3 regions of the Streptomyces sp. NPDC127038 genome follow, and region 1 is predicted to be linked to each of the others. Evidence: riboswitches for the same ligand, from Rfam matches in the RefSeq annotation. Region 1 holds a riboswitch; each other region holds the start of a gene.
The links. Region 1 has a riboswitch for cobalamin ahead of ACFWI4_RS22200 (CbtB-domain containing protein). Riboswitches for the same ligand answer to the same signal wherever they lie in the genome.
Positions count from the first base shown of each region.

Region 2: linked by a shared signal. The riboswitch ahead of ACFWI4_RS16590 ((2Fe-2S) ferredoxin domain-containing protein) and the one ahead of ACFWI4_RS22200 (CbtB-domain containing protein) in region 1 are both predicted to bind cobalamin.
Region 3: linked by a shared signal. The riboswitch ahead of ACFWI4_RS34905 (ribonucleoside-diphosphate reductase subunit alpha) and the one ahead of ACFWI4_RS22200 (CbtB-domain containing protein) in region 1 are both predicted to bind cobalamin.

Region 1 covers NZ_JBHXDQ010000032.1:30,185-39,795, forward strand. Annotated here, with positions in the region: gene meaB (methylmalonyl Co-A mutase-associated GTPase MeaB) at 1-784, shown strand, start outside; gene ACFWI4_RS22190 (hypothetical protein) at 1,340-2,191, shown strand; gene ACFWI4_RS22195 (CbtA family protein) at 2,275-3,033, opposite strand; gene ACFWI4_RS22200 (CbtB-domain containing protein) at 3,054-3,275, opposite strand; cobalamin riboswitch at 3,315-3,462, opposite strand; gene ACFWI4_RS22205 (enoyl-CoA hydratase/isomerase family protein) at 3,528-4,601, opposite strand; gene ACFWI4_RS22210 (cupin domain-containing protein) at 4,721-5,230, opposite strand; gene ACFWI4_RS22215 (RrF2 family transcriptional regulator) at 5,370-5,810, shown strand; gene ACFWI4_RS22220 (DsbA family protein) at 5,867-6,784, shown strand; gene ACFWI4_RS22225 (ABC transporter substrate-binding protein) at 7,382-8,956, shown strand; gene ACFWI4_RS22230 (ABC transporter permease) at 8,989-9,611, shown strand, end outside.
Region 2 covers NZ_JBHXDQ010000020.1:5,218-14,828, forward strand. Annotated here, with positions in the region: gene ACFWI4_RS16555 (thioredoxin family protein) at 1-277, shown strand, start outside; gene ACFWI4_RS16560 (hypothetical protein) at 268-810, shown strand; gene ACFWI4_RS16565 (TROVE domain-containing protein) at 1,133-2,776, shown strand; gene ACFWI4_RS16570 (VOC family protein) at 3,167-3,553, opposite strand; gene ACFWI4_RS16575 (ArsR/SmtB family transcription factor) at 3,550-3,843, opposite strand; gene ACFWI4_RS16580 (serine hydrolase domain-containing protein) at 3,921-4,883, shown strand; gene metE (5-methyltetrahydropteroyltriglutamate--homocysteine S-methyltransferase) at 5,021-7,339, opposite strand; cobalamin riboswitch at 7,504-7,736, opposite strand; cobalamin riboswitch at 7,796-7,972, shown strand; gene ACFWI4_RS16590 ((2Fe-2S) ferredoxin domain-containing protein) at 8,123-8,503, shown strand; gene ACFWI4_RS16595 (hypothetical protein) at 8,636-9,166, shown strand; gene ACFWI4_RS16600 (HIT family protein) at 9,184-9,611, opposite strand, start outside.
Region 3 covers NZ_JBHXDQ010000073.1:36,103-45,713, reverse strand. Annotated here, with positions in the region: gene ACFWI4_RS34915 (putative Ig domain-containing protein) at 1-1,223, opposite strand, end outside; gene ACFWI4_RS34910 (ribonucleotide-diphosphate reductase subunit beta) at 1,602-2,615, opposite strand; gene ACFWI4_RS34905 (ribonucleoside-diphosphate reductase subunit alpha) at 2,615-4,996, opposite strand; cobalamin riboswitch at 5,128-5,277, opposite strand; gene ACFWI4_RS34900 (GNAT family N-acetyltransferase) at 5,330-5,848, opposite strand; gene mctP (monocarboxylate uptake permease MctP) at 5,968-7,578, opposite strand; gene ACFWI4_RS34890 (DUF3311 domain-containing protein) at 7,575-7,862, opposite strand; gene ACFWI4_RS34885 (GntR family transcriptional regulator) at 7,997-8,761, opposite strand; gene ACFWI4_RS34880 (extracellular solute-binding protein) at 9,199-9,611, shown strand, end outside.

The sequences.
Region 1 (9,611 bases):
CATCGACGCGTTCGGCACGATGCTGACCTCGCTCGGGCACCGGGTCGCGGTGCTCGCCGTCGACCCGTCCTCCAGCCGTACGGGCGGCTCGATCCTGGGTGACAAGACCCGGATGGAGCGCCTGGCCGTGGACCCGGCGGCGTTCATCCGCCCCTCTCCCACCGCCGGGACGCTCGGCGGCGTGGCGAAGGCGACCCGCGAGTCGATCGTGGTGATGGAGGCGGCCGGCTACGACGTGGTGCTGGTGGAGACGGTCGGCGTCGGTCAGTCCGAGACCGCCGTCGCGAACATGGTCGACTCCTTCCTGCTGTTGACGCTGGCGCGGACCGGGGACCAGTTGCAGGGCATCAAGAAGGGTGTCCTGGAGCTGGCGGACGTGATCGCCGTCAACAAGGCGGACGGCCCGCACGAGCGGGACGCGCAGTCCGCCGCCCGTGAACTGGCGGGCGCGCTGCGGCTGATGCACGGCAAGGACGCCGTCTGGACTCCCCCGGTGCTCAGTTGCAGCGCCCGGGAGGCGGCGGGTCTCGACACCGTCTGGGACCGGCTTGAGCAGCACCGGACGCTGCTCGACTCGACCGGCGCGCTCGCCGGGAAGCGGCGTGACCAGCAGGTGGACTGGACCTGGACCATGGTCCGGGACGAGCTCCTGGGCCGTCTGCACGCCGATCAGGCCGTACGCGCCGTCGCCCCCGACCTCGAACGGCAGGTCCGCGAGGGCGGGTTGACGGCGACGCTCGCGGCGGAGCGGATTCTGAAGGTCTTCGGCGGCGAGAGCCGCTGATCTGAACGGCGGTGGCGGGGCAGGTCGGAGCCCGGCCACCGCTCGGACCCGTGGCCGTGGGCCGGGCACCCGCACCCGTGCCCGGGCCCGGCCGCCGCGGCGCCGGGTGATCGCCCGAACGGCCGACGAAGCGGCCCTGCTCGTCGAGCCACGAGCAGCCCTGCTTGCCGAGTCCCGAGCGGCCCTGCTCGAACAGCCCCAAGTGGCCTTGCTCGTCCAGCCCCGAGCGACCGTGCGCGTCGGGCCCCGAGCGGCCCTGCACGTCGGGCCCCGCCGCACGGCATGAACACCGGCCGCCCGGCCGCCGTACACAGGAGCACCGGAGACCTTCCGGTGCTCCTGCTCGTGGACCCTGCGGCGTTCCCGCCCCGGGTCCCCGAGCCGGACGGGCGTCGCTATCGGGCGAGGTGCAGACGGTGCCGAGAACCAGAGTGGGATCAGCACGGGCGCAGTACGTCAATACGTATGCCGCGCCCGTTCAGGACGCGTTCAGGTTGACCTTGTCAAGGTTCGACAGAGATCAAATCCCCCACATGCCGCAGGAGAACCCTTTTGATGACGAAGTCCGTGATGAAGAAGCTCCCCGAGGTCACCCTGGCCTTCTGGATCATGAAGATCGCCGCGACGACCCTGGGTGAGACGGCGGGCGACCTCTTCGCCCAGACCCTCAAGCTCGGTTACTTCGTGACCACGATCATCCTGTTCCTGCTCTTCGTCGTGACGCTGGTCGTCCAGCTCAGGTCCCGCCGGTACAACCCGTTCTTCTACTGGACCGTGATCCTGTCGACCAGCATGGCCGGCACCACGATGTCCGACTTCATGAACCGCGACGCCAGCGCCAAGTACCTCTCGGGCGGAGCCACTTCGCTCGGCTGGGGCCCCCAGGGCCTCGGTCTGGGGTATCCCGAGGGCGCCGCCATCCTGATCTCGCTGCTCCTGGCGATCTTCCTCGTCTGGAAGCTGAGCGGGATGACCTTCCAGATCCGGGACATCGTCACCTTCCGCGGCGAGGCGCTGTTCTGGTCGGCGATCCTCGTCTCCAACACGCTCGGCACGTCGATGGGCGACTTCCTCTCCGACAGCTCCGGCCTCGGCTATCTGGGCGGGGCGCTGCTCGTCACGGGGCTGCTCGCGGTGCTCGTCGCGCTGATGAAGGTTCCGTCGGTGTCGAACGTCCTGCTGTTCTGGATCGCCTTCGTGCTCACCCGCCCGCTCGGCGCCACCGCCGGTGACTTCCTCACCAAGCCGCTCGCCAAGGGCGGACTCGACCTCGGCACCGCCGGCTCGTCGGCCGTGCTCCTCGTCGTCCTGTTCGGCCTCATGGCCTACGCGCAGGTCCAGGAGCGCCGGGGTGCCGAGCCCGGTCCGGAGGCGGAGGCGGTCCGCCAGGAGGCCGGCAGCCGGTGAGGCCGGACCCGGGCCCCTCTCGGCGGGCATGACGCGCGAGAGCCCCTCGGAAGGACCGAGGGGCTCTCGCGTACGGGAAGGACTCAGCTCGCGGTCGGAACCGTTCGCCCGGAGGCGACCGTCGCGGGCTTGGGGTTGAGCATGCGTTCGGCCAACTCGCCGAAGACCAGGCCGAATCCGGCCCACAGGACGGTCTGGATGGCGAGGGCGGAGAGCCTGAACCGCCACAGCAGGGTGGCCGGGAAGTCCTTCGGCACCTCGTTGATGACGGGCAGGAACTCGTAGGCCAGGCCGATCACGACGGCGAAGGCGGCGACCGCGACGACGGTGGCGTACCAGGTGCCGAGGCTCGGGGCCAGGCGCTTGCCGAGGAGGGTGGCACTCACCGCGAGGAGCACGCTGAGGACCATCATCAGGAAGTACAGGGCGGTCCGCTTGCCGATGGTGTCGGGGTCGCCGACCGACGGCGGGTTGGCCGGGTACTTCAGGAACGGCACGACGTACACGGCGAGCAGCGCGGTCCCGGACAGCAGGAGCGCGGTCGCGCGCGGAGAGAAGCGGCCCACGCGGCCGAGCGCGAAGCAGTAGGCGAGCGCGGCGATGCCGCCGAACGAGACGCCGTAGACGAGGACGCCGGTGGCGAGGCCGGCGGTGGACTGGAGGCTGCGGGAGACGAGTTCGACCTCGTGCCCGTGGGCGTGCGAGTGGGCCTCCTCGAAGCCGATGGCGCTGTCGACGGTCGGTTCACCGAGCAAGTAGGCGACGACCAGGGCGAGTACACCGGCCGCGAGGCCGGCGAGCATGCCGCGGACGAGCAGGTTTCTTACCGTTGCGGAGTTCATGATGAGCGCTCTCCCTCGCGTCAGTGGCAGGGGAAGCCGAGCAGGTGGCGGGCGTCGTGCACCCACTCGTGGACGTCCTCGCCGGAGACGACGGAGGTGGCGCCCTGTTCGGCGCCGACGAAGTAGAGCAGGACCAGCATGAGGATGCCGAAGAAGACCGCCCAGGGAGCGATCGCCTTCAGCGGCAGCTTGGCGGGGATGGCGGGGGTGTTGGCTGTCGGCTGAGCGACGGTCTGCGCCATGGCAGGACCTCCTCGGGAGTTCGCGTCCCATCTCGGTGGTGCACAGGATGCCGTCTACGGGTCTGACTCACGCGGCGCCCGGTGTGGCCGGGCGTCGCGCTCACAGTGGCGCGACCGTGCCGGATTTTCGCCGGCTTCCGTCTTGACGTCATCGATATCGGACCGACCGTACCGCGTGCCGCGTGGCTGGCCAAGACCGCGCCGACCGGGGTGATCTTCCTCTCGTCCCAGGTGACGGGTCCTCGCGGACCGTCAGAAAGCCCCGCCGGACAGCCCGAGTTCACGGTCGCCGAGCGGCGCGAAGAAGCGCTCCACGTCGGCGTCGGTGACCTCGTCGAGGGTGGCCGGGGACCAGCGGGGCCGGCGGTCCTTGTCGATGATCTGGGCGCGGACGCCCTCCACCAGGTCGGGGGCGGACAGGGCGGCGCAGGACACCCGGTACTCCTGGTCCAGGACGGCCTCCAGCGAATCGAGCCGCCGGGCCCGGCGCAGTGCGGTCAGGGTGACCTTCAGCGCGGTGGGCGACTTGCCGAGCAGGATCTCCGCCGTCTCCTTGGCGTCCGGGTCTCCGGCCGCGAGCAGCCGCCGGATGATCTCCTCGACGGTGGCGGCGCCGTAGCAGGCGTCGATCCACTCGCGCCGGCTCGCGAGTTCCCCCGTAGGCGCCGGCCGGGCGTGGGCGGCGACCGCCTCCTCCACGGGCCGGTCCGCGAGGTCGGACAACAGCCGCGGGAGCGCGGCGGACGGCACGTGGTGGTCGGCGAGACCGCACAGGATCGCGTCCCCGGCGCCGATCGAGGCGCCGGTCAGGGCGAGATGGGTGCCGAGTTCGCCGCGGGCGAGGCTGAGCAGGCGGGTGCCGCCGACGTCGGGGACGAATCCGATGCCGGTCTCGGGCATGGCGACGCGCGAGCGTTCGGTGACGATCCGGACGCCGCCGTGCGCGGAGATCCCGACGCCGCCGCCCATGACGATGCCGTCCATGACCGCCACGTACGGCTTGGGGTAGCGCGCGATCCGGGCGTTGAGGTGGTACTCGTCGCGCCAGAACGCGGCGGAGGCGGTGCCGTCCCCGTCGCGGGCGTCGTCGTGGACGACCCGGATGTCGCCGCCCGCGCACAGTCCGCGTTCTCCGGCGCCGGTGATGACGACGGTCTCGACGGCGGGGTCGTGTTCCCAGTCGGTGAGTGCCCGGTCGATCCGGCGCACCATCGCGTGGTTCAGGGCGTTCAGCGCTCCGGGCCGGTTGAGGACGATGCGCGCGGCCCGTCCTTCGGTGCGGAGCAGGACGGATTCCCCGGCGCCGGACGCCTCGGTGCCGTTCACTCGGACACCTCCGCCGGGCGGCCGGCCACGATGACGCGCATGATCTCGGTGGTTCCTTCCACGGTCCGCTGGGATCGCCGGTGCCGACGATCTCCCCGCTACCGTACCCACCGGGCCGGTCAGGCCTCCTCGCCCTCCCCGAGCGCGTACAGCCGCGGCAGGTTGACCACGATCGCCTCCTGGGTGCTGCGCGCGATGACGACGACGGCCTCCTCGTCGGGGTCCGGGTTCTCCTCGCGGTGCGGGACGAACGGGGGCACGAAGATGTAGTCGCCGGGCGAGGTGCGCAGGCGTACCTCCTCGGGCCCGTCGCCCGAGTCGTCGACGAAGACGAACTCGGGGTGCCCGCTCACCACGTGGATCGCGGTCTCGGACTCCCCGTGGTGATGGTCCGAGGACGCCGTGGAGGGGGCGACGTGGGTCTGGCCCATCCACAGTTTCTCGGATCCGACGGTGGCGCCGCTGACGGCGGCGAATCGGCGCATGCCTCCCGTCTGCGCCGTGTCGCCGTCGAGGGCGTCGGCGCGGATGTGGTGCAGACGGGCCCGCAGCGGGCGCCCGGACTGCGCTGCGGCGTCCGGGAGATGGGGGTGGAAACCTTCACCGGGGATCGTGGGCGGCTCGCTCATGGAGGGGGACGCTAGAGCGGCCCGGAAAAGGATGTCAAGAGGTGTCCATTGCCGTTCACCTGCGGCAATGTTCCCGCAATGTAGGCGGGGAAGGGAGCGAAACCCGTTCGGCGGACACCGTGTCGGGCATCATGTGCGCATGCATATCTCCGCGAAGGCGGACTACGCCACCCGGGCTCTGCTGGAGCTGGCCCGCGAACCGGCCCGCCCGCTCACCTGCGAGGCGATGGCCTCCTCCCAGCACGTTCCGTTCCGTTTCCTCAAGTCCGTGGTGGGCGAGCTGCGCCGGGCCGGTCTCGTCCGCAGCCAGCGGGGCTGCGAGGGCGGGTACTGGCTGGGCCGGCCCGCCGACGAGATCACCCTGCTGGACGTCGTACGGGCCGTGGACGGCGAGCTGATCACCCTGCGGGGCGAGCCGCTGACCGGGCTCGACTACCCGGGGCCCGCCTCCGGTCTCCCCGGGATATGGCGCCGTATCGAGGCGGACGCCGCCGCGGTCCTGGGCGGGACGACGCTGGCCGCGCTGCTGCCCGCCGGGGCCGGGGCGGCCGGACGGATGGACCGCGAGGGAGCCGCGTGAGCCACGCCCCGGACCGGGCGGCGCCGGAGACGGACGCGGTGGACGGGGGCGAGGCCATGCACCGGGTCGAGGCCATGCACGGGGTCGAGGTCGTGGAGTACACCGACCCGCTGTGTCCCTGGGCCTGGGGGTCGGAGCCGGTGTTCCGCGGGCTGCGCGCCGCGCTGGCCGGCCGGGTCCGCTGGCGACGCGTGTACTGCGTCCTGTTCGATGACGACGACGACCCGCCGCCCGATCCCGCCGCGGAGACCGCCTGGTACGCCGAATACGTCGAGGAGATCGGCACCCATACGGGGGCTCCGCGGGCGCGGCGGCTGAGCCGGGTCGCGGCGAGTTCCTGGCCCTCGTCGCTGGCCGCCAAGGCCGCGGAACGGCAGGGCGACGAGACAGCCGAGCGGGTGCTGCGGCGGCTGCGGGAGAGCGTGTTCGTGCTGGGTGAACCGGCGGACACGATGGCGCTGGCGCTGTCCGCGGTACGGGGCGTGCCCGGCCTCGACCGGGAGCGGCTGGCCGCCGACGCGGCGTCAGCGGCCGTACGGGAGGCGGTACTCGCCGACCGGGCCGAGGCGCGGCGGCCGGTCGCCGAGGTGCTCTCGGTGCGGGGCGGCTCGCCGCATCCCGGTGCCGCGAAGGAGACCGCCGAGGGCGGGCACCGCTACGCCCTGCCGACGCTGCTGGTGCGCGCTCCCGGAGGCCATCGCGTCGTCCCCGGCTGGCGGCCGTACGAGGAGTACGCGGCGGCGTTCGAGGAGTTGAGCCCCGGGCTGCCGACGAGGCCCGCGCGGCCCGCGGCATCGGAGGCGCTCGCGCGGTACCGGAGTCTGACCGGCCCCGAGGCGGCGGCCCTGAGCGTCGGACCCTGGCCTCCCCCGGCCGCCGTGCGCGTCGAGACGGGCAACGGCCCCCTGTGGCTGCACCCGGACGAGGCCGCCGTGCACCCGGCGCGCGACGACGACGCACCCACGGCACCCTGACGGCCCTGAGACCTCCGGCGCACGATCCGCCGGGTTCCCGCCGGGGGGGTGGGCCGTTACGACCGGCGTGAGGAACATCCACGACCGGCGTGAGGCACATCCCCCGTCCCCGCGGGCTTCTGATCAGCGGTCAGCACCCGTCCCGCCCAATGAGACACCAATAGGTGTCCATTGACAGCCGTCGAGAACCGGCCCCAGGATGTGCACCATGCTCACGACGCACCCCGGCGTGGTGTGCCGCTACGTGGACCTGCGGCGCACTTCCAGCGCTCTCTGTCGCTGACCGCCTGCCGACCACGGCCCCCAGGCGCCTGACTCCCGTCCCGCCGGTACCGGCCCTCCGCCGTACCGACGACCGGTCGCCGTCATCGCGCGCCGCCCTCTCGGCGTTCCTCCGCCGCTCCTCCCCCAGTCTCCCGGCTCGCCCCGCGGCCGGCCGACGCCTCCTGCCCTGACACGGCATGCCTCCGTGTGCGCCCGAGCACGCACAGGCATGCCCTTCGCCGGGCTGCGCGTCGCCCGCCGTCGGGGTCCGCCGTCCTTCGCTCCCCCTCCGTCGCCCCGGCGCGGGCGGGAGCTCTCGCAGAAAGCGAACCGATGTCCGGACGCATCACGCCCCGTAACTCCGCAGCGGCAACCCGCTCCTCCCGGCGCCCCGGTCGGCTCCGCGCGGCCGCCCTGGGAACCGCCCTCGCCTCCGTGCTCGTCCCCGCGCTGAGCGCCTGCGGCGGCGAGGCCGCGTCGGCCACCGGCTCCGCCGCGCTGAAGTGGACCTCCTCCTACTTCCCCGCCCACTGGGACCCGGTCGTCAGCGGCAGCGGCGCCCAGTTCCGTGAACTCGCCCTGGTCTACGCCTCGTTGACACGAACGGACGCGACCGGGAAGGCCGTCCCCGACCTGGCCAAGAGCTGGGACTACAACGCCAAGGGTGATGTGATCACCTTCCATCTGCGGCCGAACCTGAAGTTCAGCGACGGCGCGCCGGTCGACGCCGGCGCCGTGAAGGCCGCGATCGAGCGGGCCAAGAAGCAGAAGAACTCCGCCCTGTTCGGCGATCTGACCTCCATCACGTCGGTGGACGCCAAGGGTCTCGACGCGGTGATCCACCTGAGTCAGGTCGACTACCAGATCCCCCAGCTCCTGGGCGAGCGCGTCCTCCAGATCGCCAGCCCCAAGGCCGCGGCGTCTCCCGGCAAGCTGGACCAGAGCCCGGTCGGCGCGGGCCCGTTCGTCGTCACCCAGCTCGTCCCCGGCACCAAGGCGGTACTGAAGAAGAACCCGGACTACTGGGACGCCAAGAACATCCACATCGACCGTGTCGAGCTGAGCTCCGCCCCCGACGCCTCCACCGTCGTCTCCGGACTCCAGACCGGCGTCTACAACTTCGCCGACATCACGCCCAGTCAGGCCGACGCGGCCAAGAAGGCCGGACTCGACGTCTTCGTCCAGCCGGGCTTCAACGCCTCCAACCTCAGCCTCAACACCAACAAGGCGCCGTTCGACAACGACAAGGTCGTCGACGCGGTCCGCTACGCGATCAACCGTCAGGAGTTCGTCGACAAGCTGACGTTCGGCTACGGCTCGGTGACCGACCAGCCGTTCCCCAAGGGGTACGTCGCCTACGACCCGCAGTCCGAGAACGCGTACGCCTACGACCCCGCGAAGGCCAAGAAGCTTCTGAGCGAGGCCGGTTACAAGGCGGGCGCCCTCAAGCTCAACCTGGTCATCCCGGCCGAGGACCCCCAGGCCGAGATCGTCCAGGCGCAGTTGGCGAAGGTCGGCGTCAAGGTCACGATCAAGATAGACAAGAACTGGGCCACCCCGTTCTTCGCCAAGGACCTGACGTTCTCGCTCTACGGCACCACCGGGCGGGACTCCGCGGCGCAGACCCTGACCGCGCACTTCGGCCCGAACGGTCCGCTCAACCTCAGCTCCCCCTACGAGCCGGCCGGCTTCGAGGCGGCCATCGCCAAGGTGCGCCGGACCCCGCTGGACTCGCCGGACTACGCGAAGGTCCTCCAGGCGGCGACCCGGGCCGGCCTCAAGAGCAAGGCGCTGGTCTTCACGTACTCCTCGCCCAACCTCATCGCCAAGAGCAAGTCCATCTCGGCCCTGCCGAAGAACCCGGCCCACATCGACTGGACCGGCGTGACCATCGCCGGCGGCAACTGACCACCCGCCCATAACAGTTAAGGGGGCAACCCATGACGACGACGGAGGCACCGGCCCCGTCCGGTGTCCGTCTCCCGGGGGCCGCGGTCAGGACCGGGCACACCCTGGGCCGTGCACTGGCCGTCCTCGCCCGGTCGGCCGCGATCTTCGTACCCGTGTTCGTGGTCGCGACCTTCGTGACCTTCGCCCTGCGCTCGCTGAGCGGACTGAGTCCGGCGCGCATCCAGCTGGGCGAGGAGGCGACGCCCGCGGCGGTGGCCCGGGTCGAGGCGCACTGGGGCCTCGACCGGCCGTTCCTCGTCCAGTACGGGGACTGGTTCGGGGGCGTCCTGCACGGACGGCTCGGCACGAGCTGGACCAACGGCGCCGACATCTCCACCCTCATCGGCCTCGGCCTCGGCGTGAGCCTGTCGGTGGCGACGTTCGCGCTGGTCATCGGCGTCGTCGCGGGGTTCGGCCTCGGCACGATCGCGGCGGTGCGCCGCTCCACCTGGATCGACCGCGCGATCACGGGCTTCGTCACGCTGATCTCGGTGATGCCGGCCTTCGTCGTCGGGATCGTGCTCGTCGCCGTCCTCTCGGTGGGACTGCACCTGTTCCCCTCCGCCGGGTACGTTCCGGCGGAGGAGGGGTTCGGGCCGTGGCTCGCCCACAT
Region 2 (9,611 bases), on a different contig from region 1:
CATGGACTGCCGCGTCCTGAGCGCCCGCTTCGAAGAAGCCGGGCCGTCCGCGTTGCTGGCCAAGTACCACGTGGTGAAGGTTGACGTCGGCGAGTTCGACCACAACCTCGACGTGGCCAAGCGCTACGTCGACCTGCGTACGAGCGGCATACCCGCCCTGACCGTCCTGGACGCCGCGTCCGGCCGGATCGAGGTGGCCACGAACCAGGGCGAGTTCTCCAACGCCCGTACGATGCCTGCCGCGCAGGTCGAGAAGTTCCTGAAGCGATGGCAGTAGAGGGGCGGCTCCGGGCCCACCGTTCGAGGATCGGCTGCGCGCTCGTGGCGGCCGCCGCCGCGCTCACCGGGTGCGCGGGTCCGGCCGGGACCACAACCACGGCGAGTGCGGCCCCCTTCACGATCGGCGGCGTGACCGTGACGGTGCGGGCGGAATCCCACGACGGCCACTTGCGGGTCCTCGCGGATCTGCGCCCCGAGCAGCCCGGTTTTCACCTCTACAGCCTCACCCTTCCGAACGGCGGCATCGACGGCATCGGCATACCGACCCGCATCCGTGCCGAAGGCGGCTTGAGGGCCACGGGTCCGGCGACCACCGATGCGAAGCAGCGGGTGCTGCGGCCCGCCGGCCTCGATGTGAGCCTGCCCGTGTACGAGGACGGACGGGTCACCCTCGAACTCCCCGTCCGGCGGCTTGAAGACACCGAGAGTGCACGGGTGTTCCTCACGTACGGGGCGTGCAGCGAGACCGCCGGCTGCCTGCCGCCGGTGCGCGACCACGAGGTGACCTTGCGGTTGGGCTCGGCGGGCTGAGAACGCGTCACCCGCCCCGGAAAATGCCTCTGACCAGGGCGGATGCTGAATCGCGGGTGGATCATTAAATCGTTGGTGTGCGACGCGGTGGCGCTTGTACATTGTGATCGCGACCGCGCCTCCGATGCGCTCGGCTGCGGCTACTTCCTTCTGAAACCAAGTTACGCCGCCGCCACTTCTGATCTCGTGAGGCGCGGGCGCGCTGGCCCCGTCGGGGCGCCTTCGCCCCGCCGATCCTTCGGCCCGGGGCCGTCCAGTCATTTGAATCCGGGGGGATTCACTGCCTCGTCACACCCCGCGCGTCTCCAAGATCTGGTCCGAGATGCTCGTGGCCCCGCACATCTCGGCCACCGCCCGAACTCTGGCCCCAGCACGGCTCGTTCATGAGTGCACGCCGCACTTCCGTACATACGAAGGCGGCCCGGCCTTCGTCCGGGAACCCCGCGAGGAACTCTTCCTGCTCGCGGTCGGCAACTTCGTCTCCCAGCGCACCTTTTACGAGAGCGGCGCCGAGCGGGACGAGCGGTACGCCCGCCTCGTCGGTGAACTCGCTCTTCAGGACCCCGATTGGACAGCCGGTCTGCTGCGCTGGCTCCGTGGCGAGGGCAACATGCGCACGGCGTCCCTGGTGGGCGCCGCCGCGTATGTGCGGGCCCGGCTCACAGCGGGGGAGTCCAAGGGCCCGTCGAACCGGTCCGTGATCGACTCGGTGCTCCAGCGTGCCGACGAGCCCGGTGAGTTGCTGGCCCACTGGATCTCGGCGTACGGGCGGAACGTACCGCAGCCGGTGAAGCGGGGCATCGCCGACGGCGTACGCCGTCTGTACACGTCTCGGTCCCTGCTCAAGTACGACACCGCTTCCAAGGGGCTGCGCTTCGGCGACGCCCTCAACCTGGTGCACGCCACCCCCGCCCCCGACAAGCCCTGGCAGGGTGCGCTCTTCCGGTACGCCCTGGACCGCCGCCACCACCCGGAACTGGCGGTCCCGCCGGCCTCCGACCGTCTGCTGACCGCCCACCGGACGCTGATGGAAGTGCCGGTGGACCAGCGGCGTGCCGTGGTGACCGCGCCGCACGGCTCCGAGCGGCTGGCCGCGGCAGGCATGACGTGGGAGGCGCTGGCGGGTTGGCTCCACGGACCGATGGACGCGGCCGTGTGGGAAGCCGTGATCCCCACGATGGGGCCGATGGCGCTTCTGCGGAACCTGCGGAACTTCGACGAAGCGGAAGTCTCGGACGATGTCGCGGCCGAGGTCGCCGCGCGCCTCGCGGACGCCTCCGAGGTGGCCAGGTCCCGGCAGTTCCCCTTCCGCTACCTGGCCGCCCACCAGCACGCGCCGTCGCAGCGCTGGGCGGCCGCGCTGGAACAGGCACTGACCCACTCCCTGAACAACGTGCCGCCGCTGCCCGGCCGGACCCTCATCCTGGTGGACCGGTCCGGCTCGATGTTCTTCGACACCGTTTCCGAGCGATCCAAGCTGACCCGGGCGGACGCGGCAGCCATGTTCGGCACCGCGCTTGCCATGCGCGCCGAGCAGGCGGAACTGGTGGAGTTCGGGTCGACCAGCGTGCGGGTGCCGTTCGCGGCGGGTGAGCCGGTGCTCGAGGTACTGAAACGGTTCCACGACCTGGGTGGCACCCACACCGCGGCGGCGGTGCAGGCGCACTACCGGGGGCACGACCGGGTCCTGATCGTCACCGATGAACAGGCCGCCGCCTGCCGCTGCGCCGGGGGCCCGGCCCAGTCGGTCCCGTCCGACATCCCGGTCTACACGTGGAACCTCGCGGGCTACCAACCCGCCCACATCCCAACGGGCCCCCACCGGCACACCTTCGGCGGTCTCACGGACGCCGCGTTCCGGATGGTCGGCCTCATCGAGGCGGGCCGCGAAGCCGCGTGGCCGTGGACCACCGAAGCCGGGGCGCCCCTCGCGGGCGCACGGGGCGCGGCGCACGGTCATGAGTAGAAGTACGCATGACGCCCGGCGTTTCGGCGTTCGGCGACACAGGCGCGTCCCTGGAGTGCGGCGTGAACCCCCGGACCAAGCAATCCTGGATGGCGACCACGCGGGGGAGCGGACCCAGGTTCTGCCGGCAGGCGGCGTGACGTGGGTGCGGAGGTTGCCGGCTCCGTCCGTCTTGACCGTCCCAGCGGTCACCGTCGTCCGCTTTGACGGTGGCACTGAACTCCCAGACACCCGCGGTGTGATTGACGTCCTCGGGCAGATACGTGACGCGCTTCGCCGTGCCGGGACGCTTCGCGCCCAACGGTGGCTGGGCTTCACGGCATCCGGGGTCCCTGTGCCGCGCTTCGGGACGCGACTGTTCCGGGTCCGTCCGGTCTCGCGTCGGGTGGTCTACTTCTGGTGCACGATCTGGATCAGGTTGCCGCAGGTGTCGTCCAGTACCGCGGTGGTGACGGGACCCATCTCCAAAGGCTCCTGCGTGAAGGTCACCCCGAGATCGCGCAGCCGACTGAACTCCGCCTGCACATCGTCCACGGCGAACGCGGTGGCGGGGATGCCGTCCTGGACCAGGGCCGTCTTGTACGGCTGCACCGCGGGATGGCCCGAGGGCTCAAGCAGTAGTTGGGTCCCGTCGGGATCCTCCGGGGAGACCACGGTCAGCCAACGGTGCTCGCCCAGGGGGACGTCGTGCTTCTTCACGAATCCCAGCACTTCGGTGTAGAAGCGCAGGGCCTTCTCCTGGTCGTCGACGAAGACGCTGGTCAGATGGATCCTCATTGGGTGCTCTCCGAGGTGTCGGGTCTGAGCCATCGGGTCGCGATGCGCTCGAGAGGTTCGGTGTTGAGGTCGTGGAATTTGTATCTGCCCTGGCGTCGCGAGACGACCAGGTCCGCGGACTCCAGCACGGCCAGATGCTGGCTGATCGCCTGACGGGAGAGCCCCAGGCCGTGCTTGGTCACCAGTCGCGCGCATATCTCGAACAGGGTCTGCCCGTCCCGCTCCACAAGCTCGTCAAGGATCCGCCGACGCGTGGGGTCGGCCAGCGCCCTGAAGACATCCTCTGCCACGGTCATCAGCATAGGCAAGCAATCACTTGCCTATCAAGCCGAGCTTGAGCCTTGAGCCGAGCACCTATCGTTGCAGCGTGGAGACGATCGACGGATTTTCCGGTGCCATCCTCGTCACGTGCGGCGGAGTGATCGTCATGCAGGCTTCCGCGGGTATGGCGGACGCGGAGACCGGCACGGTGTGCACGAGCGACACCCGGTTCCAAATCGCCTCGGTGAGCAAGCAGTTCACCGCTTCCGCGGTGATGCTGCTGGCGGAGGAGGGAAGGGTCGGTCTGAACGACCCCATCGCCCACTGGCTGACCGACTGCCCCGAGACCTGGCGAGCACTGACCCTGCATCAACTCCTCTCTCACACCACGGGCTTGGGTCACTGGCCGGAACTCCCCGGCTTCGACGTCAACCACCCCGGCGATGTCCGCACGTTCCTTGAGCGATTTTCGAAGGTGCCTCTTCGCAGCACACCCGGAAGTACGTGGCACTACAGCTCGCCCGGCTACCTCTTGGCGGCCCGGGTCGTCGAGCGCCTCACCGGGCAGCGGTACGCCGACTTTCTCGACGAACAGGTGTTCCGGCCCCTCGGCATGACGTCGACGTCTGTCGGCGCGGCCCCGGTCGAACTGGCCGCCCGCGGCTACCGGGAGAGCCAGCGGGTGGACGTCCCGGAGTTCGCAGCCATGCCGGGGACGGGCGACCTCTGGTCGACCGTCGGCGACCTGGCTCTCCACACCGCCGCCTTCAATGCCGGACAACTGCTCTCCGCCGGGTCCCGCGAGGCGATGGTGACTCAGTACGCCCCCATGGCGGGCGCCTGGGGCACCGACGGGCCGACGATCGCCGACGGCTACGGGTACGGCTACGCCCTCGGCACGCTGTCCGGGCTTCCCCTGCGCTTCCATATCGGTGACAACCCGGGATACCAGTCCTTCCTCGGTTGGCTGCCCGCCCGTGACATGACCATCGTGATCCTCTGCAACAACGAGGAGACCAGCCTCGACGACGTCCTGCGACAACTCGCGCCCGTAGTGCTCGATGCTTGAGTCGAGCCTGGAGAAGCTCGGCGCGCGCGTCAGCCCTGGTGCTGGCCATGCCGAGAGCCATGGGCCGATGCTTTCTGCGCTGCCGGGGCCGGGGGAGGGCGGCAGGAGCGTCCTCCCCCGGCCGATGGGGTCTGCGGTCAGGACGCGGCAAGCTCCGCACGGAGCGTGCGGGCCGCGGTGACCAGGTTCTCCAGCGAGGTACCGGTCTCGGGCCAGCCGCGGGTCTTCAGGCCGCAGTCGGGGTTGACCCACAGCCGCTCCGGCGGGATCGCCTCAAGTCCCTTGCGCAGCAAGGCCGCCGCCTCGTCCGCGCCCGGCACGCGCGGGGAGTGGATGTCGTACACGCCCGGCCCCGCCTCGCGCGGATAGCCGTGTGCGGCCAGTTCACCGGCGACCTGCATATGGGAGCGCGCGGCTTCGAGGCTGATGACGTCGGCGTCGAGGTCGTCGATGGCCCGGACGATGTCGCCGAACTCCGCATAGCACATGTGCGTGTGGATCTGGGTGTCAGGCCGCACACCGCCGGTGGTGAGGCGGAACGCCTCGGTCGCCCAGGTCAGGTACCCCGCCCGGTCGTCGGCCCGCAGCGGCAGTGTCTCACGCAGGGCCGGTTCGTCGACCTGGATCACCGACGTCCCGCTCCTCTCGAGATCGCCGACCTCGTCCCGCAGCGCGAGGGCGACCTGCCGCGCGGTGTCGGCGATCGGCTGGTCGTCGCGCACGAAGGACCAGGCGAGCATGGTGACGGGCCCGGTGAGCATGCCCTTGACCGGTCGGGAGGTCAGGGACTGGGCGTACGACGTCCAGCGCACCGTCATCGGTTCGGGGCGGGAGATGTCGCCGGCCAGGATCGGCGGGCGGACGTAGCGGGTGCCGTAGGACTGGACCCAGCCGTGCCGGGTGGCGAGGTATCCGGTGAGCTGCTCGGCGAAGTACTGGACCATGTCGTTGCGCTCGGCCTCCCCGTGCACGAGGACGTCCAGGCCCGTCTTCTCCTGGAAGGCGACGACCTCCTGGATCTCGGTCCTGATCCGCTCCTCGTAGCCGACGGTGCCGATGCGGCCCGCGCGCAGATCGGCCCGGGCGGCCCGCAGTTCGTCCGTCTGCGGGAAGGAGCCGATGGTCGTCGTCGGGAGCAGGGGGAGGCGCAGGTGCGCGCGCTGGGCCGCGGAGCGTTCCGCGTACGGCGCCGCGCGGCGGGCGTCGGCCTCGGTGACGGCCGCGGCGCGGGCCCGTACCTCCGGGGCGAACGTGATGGGCGAGTTCGTACGGGAGGCGAGGTCGGCGCGGTTGGCGGAGAGGGCGGCGGCGATCGCGCCGGTGCCCTGGGCGAGCCCCTTGGCCAGGGTGACGACCTCACGCGTCTTCTGTTCGGCGAAGGCGAGCCAGCGCAGGATGCCCGGTTCGACGTCCCGTTCCGGGGCGGTGTCGATCGGGACGTGCAGCAGGGAGCAGGACGCGGACACGTCGACGCGGCCGGCCAGCCCGAGCAGGGTGCCCAGCGTGGACAGCGACTTCTCCAGGTCGTTGACCCAGATGTTGCGGCCGTCGACGACACCGGCGACCAGACGCCTGCCGGGCAGGCCGCCCACCGCCGCGAGGGCGTCGAGGTTGGCCGCGGCCGGTCCGGTGAAGTCGAGGGCCAGACCCTCGACCGGGGCCTTGGCGAGCACCGGCAGCGCCTCGCCGAGCCGGTCGAAGTAGGAGGCGACCAGCAGCTTGGGCCGGTCGGTGAGGGCGCCGAGGCCGCGGTAGGCGCGGCCGACGGCGTTCAGCTGCGCCGGGGTGCGGTCCTGGACGAGAGCGGGCTCGTCCAGCTGGACCCATTCGGCACCCGCGGCGCGCAGGAGCGCGAGGACCTCGGCGTACACCGGGAGCAGCCGGTCCAGCAGGGTGAGGGGGTCGAAGTCGGCGGACACGCCCGGTGCGGGCTTGGCCAGCAGCAGGAAGGTGACCGGACCGAGCAGGACGGGCCGGGCGGTGAGGCCCAGTGCGACGGCCTCCTCCAGTTCCGCGACCTGCTTGGCCGCGTCGGCCGAGAACACCGTGTCCGGGCCGAGTTCGGGGACCAGATAGTGGTAGTTGGTGTCGAACCACTTGGTCATCTCCAGCGGAGCGACGTCCTGGGTGCCGCGGGCCATGGCGAAGTAGCCGTCGAGCGGGTCGGCCGCGACGGCCTCCCTGTGCCGTGCGGGGATCGCGCCGACCATGACGGTGGTGTCCAGCACATGGTCGTAGTACGAGAAGTCGCCGGTGGGCACCTCGTCGATGCCTGCCTCGGCGAGCCGCCGCCACTTGCCCTGGCGCAGGCCGGCCGCCGTGCTGCGCAGGGCGTCGGCGGTGACCCGGCCCCGCCAGTAGCCCTCGATCGCCTTCTTCAGTTCCCGGTTCGCTCCCTGGCGGGGGTAGCCGTACACGGTGGACCGTGCTGCCGCGGTTGCGGGCTCGGTGGTCACGGAGATCTCCTTCGCGAGATGAATCCCTGAGATCCCGGAGACGGGACGAGAGCGCGAAGGGGTGACGGAACCGGACGGTGCCGACCTCGCGCGCAGGGCGCGGCCGTCCGTCTGGTGTGTCGCCGACCCGCCCTCGAGGTCACCGGGATGTCCGCGCACGAGTGGTTCGGGCGCGGGCAGTTGGCAGGTCTTCGGACTCGCGGGCACGTCCCGTCGTACGAGGTCGTACGAGACACCTACTGGCCGTCGCTTCCCGGATCCCGTACGTCGGACCCAGTGCGTATGACGGCGGTCGTTCCCACTCACCGCTGCGGGGCAGTCCCGGATTCCCACCGGGTTCCCTCTTGCGACGCATCCCGCCTGGCGGACGGGGCGAACCAGCTGCGTACGCCACCCTACGGGTTCGTCGCGCGCGAAGGGCGCGGAACCTCCGTCATCCGGGCAGCGAACGGGACTTGATAACCTCGACGGGCCAGTCGAACCACATCCGTGGTCAGGGAATCCGGTGCGAATCCGGAGCTGACGCGCAGCGGTGAGGGGGACGGGCGGGGCACTGCGCCACTGGGAGACCGGGAAGGCGTCCCGTCCGGACGAACCCGAGTCCGAAGACCTGCTGGCACCTCCGTCCCCCGGAGGCCCTGTAGGCCGGCTCCGCGTACGAGCCCCGACCCCCGAGGCATGCCCATGCTCCGAACTCCCGCTTCGCCCCGTACACCCGGCTCGGCCCCCACCTCGGGCGCGGCCCGCACCCCCGTTCCAGCCCGTACCCCCGAATCGCATGCGGTGTCCGACGACCGCCGCGACGAGAAGCGCGTCGCCGCCGAACCGGCGCCGTGCCGGGTCGTCGTCTGCCGGGACTGCTGCTGCGGAACCCCGAAAGTCACCGGCGTGGATCACGAACGGCAGCTCGCGCGGCTGTCCGAGCAGGTGCCGGTACGGGTCTCGGCCTGCCTCGATGTGTGCGAACACGCCAACGTGATCGTCGTCCAGCCTTCGGCGGCCGCGCGTGCCGCCGGAGCCCGACCCGTCTGGCTCGGCCTCGTCAACGACGCCGAGGCCACCGCGGACATCACCGACTGGGTCCGGGCCGGCGGCCCCGGTGTCGCTCCCTGCCCCGACATCCTCGACCTGTACGTGTTCACCCCGCCCCGGAGGACGCGATGAGCGGGCGAGACGTCCCGCGACTACGGGGCGGCAACGAGCGCACAACGAGTGGACGGCGTCCTGCGGCCGGAGGCCGGTCGCGCCCTAACCTCTGAGCAGAGGACGGTACGCGTCCCGGGGGAGGGGTCCGCCATGAGGTCGACCACCGCGCGTTCAGGGTTCCGCTGTCTCGCCGGAGCCGTCGTCACGGCCGCGGTCCTGGCCACGACGTCCGGGTGCACGGTTCCCGTGGACGCCGTCGCCGGCGTCTCCGTGACCGGCGACGGCCATCTGATCGGCGTCATGATGGTGTGCGGACACCGGATCGACGGCGCGACGCTCTACGTGGACGACCCCCACGCCGACAAGACGGTGACGGTCGGCTCATGGACCGCCCGCCCTCCACTCACGCACGGTCTGACCACCTGGCCGCTCCAAGCTCCCGCCGCCGGCTGGACCGCGACCAAACCCCTCGGCCCGCTCGCCTCCAGGACCACCTACACGCTCTACGGGTGGACGAACGACAACTCGTCGTCGTCGGGCAGTATTTCCTTCACCTCGGCCGACCGGAGCCGGCTCTCGCCGGGACGGATCCTGTACGACACGGTCTCGGACAACGGCGACGAAACCACCAGAGCCGTGTCCGTCGCGGAGTTCAAGACCAAGGCCTGCCAGGACATGTGACCCCCGAGGGCGCCCGCTCAGGCCTGCGCGTTGGAGGCTTCACCGAGCAGAGCGCGCAGGGAGTGGGCCATCCGGTCCGCCTCGTCGGAGGGCACCGACTCCTCGGCGGGCCGCCCGAGCAGCTCGAAGACGCCCGGTCCGCGGTGCTCGGGTCGCAGGTCGGCCGCGCGCGGAACGATGTGGAAGTGCACGTGCGAGAAGCCTTCCGCCTCCGCGAACTGGATGACGTAGGTCTTCTCGCAGCCGGTCACGCCCCTCAGCGCCCGGGAGAGCCCGACCTGCCACATCCCCAGGGATGCCGCCTCGGCGTCGGTGAGGTCGTGCACCGCGGTCACGTGCCGCCGGGGCACGAGCACCAGCCAGCCGGGCACGGCGCTGTTGAACACGTGGGCCACGCGCCAGTGTTGGTCGGACGCGACGCACTCACGGGGCGGAAGGGCGTCGA
Region 3 (9,611 bases), on a different contig from region 1:
TTCGAGGTGTGGGAGTAGGGGTACTTCGCCGGGTAGTCGCTGGAGCCGGGGGTGCCGGCGAGCGCGTACACGCCCGCGATGATGGGCGAGGAGGCGCTGGTGCCGCCGTAGACCGCCCAGCCGGAGCCGCCGTAGGTGTCGTAGACCGCCACACCGGTCGCGGGGTCGGCGACCGCGGAGACGTCGGACTCCATGCGCTTGGTGCAGCCCGTGTCGGTCTGCCAGGAGGGCTTGGCGTCGTAGGCGGAGCAGCCCGAGCCGGTGCCCTCGGTGCTGCTGGTCTTCCAGACCGACTCGGTCCAGCCGCGGGTGCTGGAGGAGGTGCTCAGCGCGGTTCCGCCGACGGCGGTCACGTACTGCGAGGTCGCCGGGTACTCGGCGCCGTAGGCCTCGTCACCCGAGGAGACGGTGATCGCGACACCCGGGTGCTTGAAGTACGAGGTGTCCTCGCTGGTCTGCGAGGAGGACTCGGAGCCGCCCCAGCTGTTGGAGACGAACTTCGCGCCCAGTGCGACGGCCTCGTTCTCCGCGATGCCGAGGTCGGAGTCGTTCGCGGAGCTGGCCTCGACGAGGATGATGTTGCAGTTCGGGCAGACGGCGCTGACCATGTCGATGTCCAGCGCCTCCTCACCCGCCCAGCCGGTGTCGTTCGTCGGCAGCGAGGTGGTCGAGCCCGTCTGGCTGACCTGCTTGAAGCAGCCGCTGGCCACAGTGCAGGCGGACAGCCCGTACTGCGAGCGGTAGGTGGCCAGGTCGGAGGCCGCGTTGGGGTCGTTGTAGGCGTCGACCACGGCGACCGTCATGCCGGAGCCGCCCGTCGAGGGCAGGTTGTAGGCGCTGTGCAGGTTGGCCGGGCTGAGGCCGGACACCGCGGCGGCGGCGTCGGGGGAGACCTTCGCCGCGAGCTTCTGCGCGATGTCGGTGCGCCGCTGGGCGAAGCAGGACATCTGGCCGGGCTTGGCCGCCGTGGCGCACAGGTGCTTGGTCGCGACCTTCTGGCCGGCCCTGCCGGTCGCGTGGACCGTCTGCCGGGAGGGGTCGGTGAGGGCCCGGGCGTTCTGGGTGGTGCGCGATACGTGGGGGGCCGGCGCGGGCTGCGCGCTCGCGGGCGGGGCCGCGGTGAACCCGGCGAGGCCGAGGGCCAGGGCGGGGAGGGCGGTGGTGAGGAGTCTTCGCAGGCTCCGGGCCGGTCTGCCGGCGGGTATCGGGCGCTGGGAACGCATGGGGGTGTCGCCTCCATCGGTTCGAGGCCGGTGCCGCTGCGGCCCGGGTGAGGCCGTTCGCGGTGCCAGGGCCGGAAGTGGGGTTCTCGGCGCTCTGAATCGGCACGCCCGTGACGCGCGTAGCGTGAACGTGGAGAGACACGTCATGGGCATGCCAAATCAGTCGTCCCGGCGTGCCGCTGTGCGTGGCGTGACGGGACGGCCAGAACGTAGCCGGGGAGAACGACGTGCGAACAGCCGTGCCGGAAGAACTTTGCCGCTTGATGGGAGGGGATTGGCACGGCGATTGGAGGCGCGGGGGCAGTACGTGACGAAAGCCGGGCCGCAACGGGCGGCCCGGCTCTCATCGGTGACGAACGGTCAGGACGACCGCCGCCGTCAGAAGTCCTCGTCGAAGTCGACGGTTCCCTCCACCGCGACCTGGTACGCGGAGGGCCGGCGCTCGAAGAAGTTGGTCAGCTCCTGGACACCCTGGAGCTCCATGAAGGAGAACGGGTTCTCCGAGCCGTACACCGGCGCGAAGCCCAGCCGCTGGAGGCGCTGGTCCGCCACGCACTCCAGGTACTGCCGCATCGAGTCGGTGTTCATGCCCGGCAGGCCCTCGCCGCACAGGTCACGGCCGAACTGCAGCTCCGCCTCGACGGCCTCGCGCAGCATGGCGGTCACCTGCTCCTGGAGCAGGTCGTCGAAGAGCTCCGGCTCCTCCTTGCGGACGGTGTCGACGACCTCGAAGGCGAAGCTCATGTGCATCGTCTCGTCGCGGAACACCCAGTTGGTGCCCGTCGCCAGACCGTGCAGCAGACCCCGGCTGCGGAACCAGTAGACGTACGCGAAGGCCCCGTAGAAGAAGAGCCCCTCGATGCACGCCGCGAAGCAGATCAGGTTCAGCAGGAAGCGGCGCCGGTCGGCCTTGGTCTCCAGCCGGTCCAGCTTCTCCACCGAGTCCATCCACTTGAAGCAGAACTGCGCCTTCTCGCGGATGGAGGGGATGTTCTCGACCGCGTCGAAGGCCGCCGCGCGGTCCTCGAGGTCGGGCAGGTAGGTGTCGAGCAGCGTCAGATAGAACTGGACGTGCACGGCCTCCTCGAAGAGCTGACGGCTCAGGTACAGCCGCGCCTCGGGGGAGTTGATGTGCTTGTACAGCGTCAGGACCAGGTTGTTCGACACGATCGAGTCGCCCGTCGCGAAGAACGCGACCAGCCGGCCGATCATGTGCTGCTCACCCGGCGTCAGCTTCGCGAGGTCGGCCACGTCCGAGTGGAGGTCGACCTCCTCGACGGTCCAGGTGTTCTTGATCGCGTCCCGGTAGCGCTCGTAGAAGTCCGGGTAGCGCATGGGACGCAGGGTGAGTTCGAAGCCCGGGTCGAGCAGGTTCTTCTCGGTGGAGCTCATTACTGGCAGGCCTCGCAGGACTCGGGGTTTTCGAGGGAGCAGGCGACGGCGTCGGGGTCGGCGGCCTGCTGGACGGGGATGACGGTCTCGGGGCGCGCCTGCGCCTGGGCCGCGCGGGCGATGCGCGTCGCCGGGCGCGAACGCAGGTAGTACGTCGTCTTCAGCCCCGCCTTCCAGGCGTACGCGTACATCGAGGAGAGCTTGCCGATGGTCGGCGTCTCCAGGAACAGGTTCAGCGACTGGGCCTGGTCCAGGAACGGGGTGCGGGCGGCGGCCATGTCGATCAGACCGCGCTGCGGGATCTCCCACGCCGTGCGGTACAGGTCGCGGACCTCCTGCGGGACCCAGGTGAAGCCCTGGACCGAGCCGTTGGACTCGCGCAGCGCCTCACGGGTCTGCGCGTCCCACACGCCGAGCTCCTTCAGCTCGGCCACCAGGTAGGAGTTGACCTGGAGGAACTCGCCCGACAGCGTCTCGCGCTTGAACAGGTTCGACACCTGCGGCTCGATGCACTCGTACACGCCCGCGATGGACGCGATGGTGGCGGTCGGCGCGATGGCGAGCAGCAGCGAGTTGCGCATGCCGACCGAGGCGATCCGCTCCCGCAGGGCGGCCCAGCGCTCCGGCCAGTTCAGCTCGACGTCGAAGTGGTCGGGGTGCAGCACGCCACGGGCGGTACGGGTCTTCTCCCAGGCCGGGAGCGGTCCGTTGCGCTCGGCGAGGTCCGCGGATGCCTCGTACGAGGCGAGCATGATCCGCTCGGCGATCCGGGTCGACAGGGCGCGGGCCTCGGGCGAGTCGAAGGGGATCCGCAGCTTGAAGAAGACGTCCTGGAGGCCCATCGCGCCGAGGCCGACCGGACGCCACTTGGCGTTGGAGCGGCCCGCCTGCTCGGTCGGGTAGAAGTTGATGTCCACCACGCGGTCGAGGAAGGTCACCGCGGTGCGCACGGTCTCGTCGAGCCGCTGCCAGTCGATGTCCCCGCCGGTCACGAACGCACCGAGGTTGACCGAGCCCAGGTTGCAGACCGCCGTCTCGCCGTCGTCCGTGACCTCCAGGATCTCGGTGCACAGGTTCGAGGAGTGGACGGTGTGGCCCGGCTCCGCCGTCTGGTTGGCGGTCCGGTTGGCGGCGTCCTTGAACGTCATCCAGCCGTTGCCGGTCTGCGCGAGGGTGCGCATCATGCGGCCGTAGAGGTCGCGGGCCGGGATGGTCTTGCGGGCGAGGCCCGCCTCCTCGGCCTTGCGGTAGGCCGCGTCGAACTCGTCGCCCCACAGGTCGACCAGTTCCGGCACGTCGGCGGGGGAGAACAGCGACCAGACGCCGTCCTCGTTCACCCGGCGCATGAACTCGTCCGGGATCCAGTGCGCGAGGTTCAGGTTGTGCGTACGCCGGGCGTCCTCACCGGTGTTGTCGCGCAGCTCCAGGAACTCCTCGATGTCGGAGTGCCAGGTCTCCAGGTAGACCGCGGCCGCGCCCTTGCGCCGGCCGCCCTGGTTCACCGCGGCCACCGAGGCGTCGAGCGTCTTCAGGAACGGGACGATGCCGTTGGAGTGCCCGTTGGTGCCGCGGATCAGCGAACCGCGGCTGCGGATGCGGGAGTACGAGAGACCGATGCCGCCGGCGTGCTTCGACAGCCGCGCCACCTGGTGGTAGCGGTCGTAGATGGAGTCCAGCTCGTCCAGCGGGGAGTCGAGGAGGTAGCAGGACGACATCTGGGGGTGCCGCGTACCGGAGTTGAAGAGCGTGGGGGAGGACGGCAGGTAGTCGAGGCGGCTCATGAGCCGGTAGAGCGCCGCGACCTCGTCCACCGAGCGGACGGTGTCGTCCTCCGCGAGACCGGAGGCCACCCGCAGCATGAAGTGCTGGGGGGTCTCGACGACCTTGCGCGTGATCGGGTGCCGGAGCAGATAGCGGGAGTGCAGCGTGCGCAGGCCGAAGTAGCCGAAGCGGCCGTCGCCCTCGGCGTCGATCAGCGTGTCGAGACGGTCCGTGTGCAGTTCCACGAACGCAGCCGTACGGTCGGCGATCAGGCCCTCGCGGTGGCCGACGGCGACCGACTCGGAGAAGGTGGTGACGCCCTGGGAGGCGGCCTCGGCGGCGATGGTGACCGCGAGCAGGCGGGCGGCGAGCCGGGAGTAGGCGGGGTCCTCGGCGATGAGACCCGCGGCCGCCTCGGTGGCCAGTTCGCGCAGCTCGGCCTCGTCGGCACGGGCGGACCGGCCGCGCAGCGCCGCGGCGGCGACCCGGCCGGGGTCGGCGTCGGGGAGGTCGGCGGTCAGCTCCGTCAGGGTACGCAGCAGCACGGTTCCGGGACCGTCGGTCTCCACCGGGGCCTGCTGCGCGGTCACTGAAGCCGGATCGGCTGGCGCGATGGTCACGTGTGGCTCTCCTCGCTCGGCACGGGGCCTCACGGGCGGGTGCGGGGCACACGGGAGCGCTTTCGGGCACAGCGCACCGCGTCCACCGGCCCATTCCGCGAGGCCCGGACGTCGTCGGCACCCGGGCCGGACGGCCGGGGCGCGCTGTCGGCAGGTCCTCGGACTGACGCGAGTACGGGCACACGCAGACGCGAACACGCACAAGTACACCGTTGCGGGACAGTTCCGGATTCGCACCGGATTCCCCTGCGGCGACAGCGACCATGAGCATACATCTTGTGCCGGGCTTCGGGACTGCCCCCACATGTTGTGTCCGCTTGGTGTCCCGGGGCGCTACGGAGTGTGCCGGAACGCCAACTCGTAGGTGAGCAGCCGGATGTCGTCGAGCTCCGGGAGGGGGTTCCAGTCGCGCTCCGGGGTGCGGGTGAAGCCGAGGCGCTCGTAGAGCCGGTGGGCTCCGTGCATGGTGCGCTGGGTGGACAGCACGAGCCGCGTGCAGCCCTCCAGGGCCCGTGCGCGGGCGACGCAGGCGCGTACGAGGGCCTCGCCCGCACCCCGGCCGCGCGCCTCGCGCGCGACCGCCAGCATCCGGATCTCGGCCTCCCCTGGGCGCGCGAAGTCGGCCATGGGGCCGGCGTCCGCCACGAAGGTCACACTGCCGAGCACCCGGTCCCCCTCGACGGCCGCGAGCACCTCGGCGACGGCCGCCCGTCCCTCGACGTCCCGCAATTTTCCGAGGTACGCGTCGCTCTCGCCGAAGTCGAGCAGCCCGTCCCCGAGATAGGCCCGCGCCGCGATCTCGCCGACGACGGGGTACTCCTCGGGCCGCGCCGGCCGGATGACGATGTCCATGCGGGCGAGTGTGCCCGACCGGCACGGCGACGGGCCGCCGGTTTTTTCACCGGCGGCCCGTCGTTCACGGCTGTCGCGGGACCCGGCCCGCAGGCGGGGGACCCGGTACCCGGTGTCTCCTAGTGGCTCGCATCCGCCGTGGCCGGCGGGAGTTCCGTCTCGACCCCGGGGTCGCCCGCGTCGGCCGTGTAGTCCCCCGGAGAGGTCTCGTCGACGCCGTCCGGGGCCTTGAGCGCCCGCAGGGCGAAGGTGAGGACGACGGCGACGGCCGCGTTCAGGACGAACGCCGTCAGCCCGATGTAGCCGATCTCCCCGATGCCGGGGATCTCCTTCGAGCTGCCGCCGAAGTGCTTCTGGGTCGGGGAGGCCACCCCGTAGGCGGCGATCGTGCCGTAGAGCATGCCGACCGCCCAGCCGGCCAGCAGCGCCCAGCGGTGGAACCAGCGGGTGAACAGACCGCCGACCAGCGAGGGGAAGGTCTGGAGGATCCAGATCCCGCCCAGCAGCTGGAAGTTGATCGCGACGGTCTTGTCCATGGTCAGGACGAAGACCAGGGCGCCGACCTTCACCAGGAGCGAGACCAGCTTGGAGACCCTGGTCTCCTGCCGCGGGGTCGCGGCCGGATTGATGAAGTCCTTGTAGATGTTGCGGGTGAACAGATTCGCGGCCGCGATCGACATGATGGCCGCCGGGACGAGCGCGCCGATGCCGATGGCGGCGAAGGCGACGCCCGCGAACCAGTCGGGGAACATGTCCTCGAAGAGCTGGGGGATGGCCAGCTGGCCGTTGGTGACCTTCACCCCGGCCGCGATCGCCATGAACCCGAGCAGCGCGAGCAGGCCCAGCATCAGCGAGTACAACGGCAGGATCGTGGTGTTGCGGCGGATCACCTCCCGGCTGCGGCCGGACAGCGTCGCGGTGACCGAGTGCGGATACATGAACAGCGCCAGCGCCGAACCGAGCGCGAGCGTGGCGTACGTCCACTGGCCGGCCTGGGCGGGGACGAGCCCGCCGGCGCCCGCGGCCGTGTACTTGGCGCCCGCCGCCTTGAAGATCTCGTCGAAGCCGCCGAGTTTGATCGGGATGTAGATGATCGCCACCGCGATCACGATGTAGATCAGCGTGTCCTTCACGAACGCGATCAGCGCGGGCGCCCGCAGCCCCGAGGAGTAGGTGTACGCGGCCAGCACGCCGAACGCGATGAGCAGTGGCAGGTCCTTGACGAACCAGTTGGAGGACGCCCCGCCGCCCACCCCCATCACGTCCAGGACGGCCTGGATGCCGACGAGTTGGAGCGCGATGTACGGCATGGTGGCGAGGATGCCGGTGACGGCCACCGCGAGCGACAGGCCCTTGGAGCCGAAGCGGCCGCGCACGAAGTCCGAGGTCGTCACATAGCCGTGCCGGTGCGAGACCGACCACAGGCGGGGCAGGAAGGTGAAGATCAGCGGATACACCAGGATCGTGTACGGCACCGCGAAGAAGCCGGCCGCGCCCGCCGCGTAGACCGCCGCGGGCACGGCGACGAAGGTGTACGCGGTGTAGAGGTCGCCGCCGAGCAGGAACCAGGTCACCCAGGTGCCGAACGACCGTCCGCCCAGGCCCCATTCGTCGAGCGTGTGCTCGTCGGCGGCCCGGCGCCAGCGCGCGGCCAGGAAGCCCATGACCGTGACGGCCAGGAAGAAGAAGATGAAGACGCCGAGGGCGACGCCGTTCACGCCGTCTTTCATGCTTCAGCGCCCTCCTTCACGGAGGAGGTGCGGGCCCGCTGGTCACGCCGCCACAGGTGGTACGCGGTCACGGTCAGCAGCGTGGAGAGGGGCACCCACAGTATTTGGTACCAGTAGAAGAACGGGATACCGATGAACGCCGGGTCGGTCTTGGTGTAGGAGCCGACCCACAGCATCGCCACGAAGGGCGCGAGCAGGCACAGGCCGATCACCACACGTACCGGTGTCACCACCGGTGGTTTCACTTCGGGCAGGTCTGACACAGGTCGTCTCCGTCCCCTCATCGATCACCTGGGTAACGCGCAGGCAATCTAGGGGACGGTCCGGCTTTAGGGAACACCGCAGCGCGGCGGCGGGTGTGGAGGGTTGGTGTCGGGCACGGGGGTGTGCCCCGTGCCCGCGGAGTGCCTCGTACCGCTCAGTCCTGCGGGCGCTTGAGGCGCGCGACGAACTTGTACCGGTCGCCGCGGTACACCGAGCGCACCCACTCCACCGGCTCGCCGTGCCGGTCGAGCGAGTGACGGGAGAGCATCAGCATGGGCAGGCCCACGTCCGTGCCGAGCAGCCCGGCCTCGCGCGGGGTCGCCAGCGAGGTCTCGATGGTCTCCTCGGCCTCGGCGAGGTGGACGTCGTACACCTCGGCCAGCGCGGTGTAGAGGGACGTGTACTTGACCAGCGACCTGCGCAGGGCGGGGAAGCGCTTGGCCGAGAGGTGGGTCGTCTCGATGGCCATGGGCTCGCCGCTGGCGAGGCGCAGCCGCTCGATCCGCAGCACGCGTCCGCCGGCGGAGATGTCGAGCAGCCCGGCGAGGGCGTCGTCCGCGGTGATGTAGCCGATGTCCAGCAGCTGCGAGGTGGGTTCGAGGCCCTGGGCGCGCATGTCCTCGGTGTACGAGGTCAGTTGGAGCGCCTGGGAGACCTTCGGCTTGGCGACGAAGGTGCCCTTGCCCTGGATGCGTTCGAGCCGGCCCTCGACGACCAGCTCCTGAAGGGCCTGCCGCACCGTGGTCCGCGAGGTGTCGAACTCGGCGGCGAGGGTCCGCTCCGGCGGCACCGGCGTGCCGGGGGGCAGCGTGTCCGTCATGTCGAGCAGGTGCTTCTTGAGGCGGTAGTACTTGGGCACGCGCGCGGTACGGATGGGCGCCCCACCCTCGTTCTCCGCACTGCTGACATCGGTGCTCATGCTCTGCCTTCCCGGCTCCGGATGCCGAAGCGACCGCCATGTCGTCGGCCACGGTCACATCGTGGCACGCCTTGTCGTCCGCGTGATCCCCGCACGCTCCGTGATCCCCTCTATATACCGTCGGCGTACCCGTTGGTCTAGTCCATCGCGTGCCCGCGGTGGTGCGGGAGCCGCCGTGCACGGTCCGTGAGCGGTTCCTTCGCAGGCCGCGAACTCGCCCGTGTTTTGTGCCGCTTGGCTACTTAAAGGTCCTTGCATATGTAGGTCCCATAACGGCCGACTGGACGGGCTTACACACCCTTGACACCCCCCTAGGTCTAGGCCAAGCTCCGGGTACTGGTCTACACCATTGGTCCAGTCCCGGCCCCACGGGCGGTACACGGCGTATGTCACCGCGGGGGAGCAGGGGGGTTTGTGGCATCCCTGAGGAGGGTGGCGTGAAGCGCAAGCTGATAGCCGCGATCGGTATCGCGGGCATGATGTTCTCCGTCGCGGCGTGCGGGAACGACAACAAGTCCGGGGGGTCGGACAAGGGCGCGGACGCCAAGGAGCTGACGGTCTGGCTCACGGTCGACGCGCAGAACAACTGGCCCGAGCTGGTCAAGCAGGCCGACAGCGCGATCGAGGCGAAGCACCCCGGCATCAAGATCAAGCACGAGTACTACGGCTGGCCGGACAAGAACACCAAGCTCGACGCGGTCCTCGCCACCGACAAGGCGCCGGACGTGGTCGAGATGGGCAACAGCGAGATGCTCGGCTACATGGTCAAGGGTGCGTTCGCCCCCCTCGACGCGTCGAAGTTCGACAACTCGAGCGCCTGGCTCGACGGACTCAAGGAGTCCGTGACCTA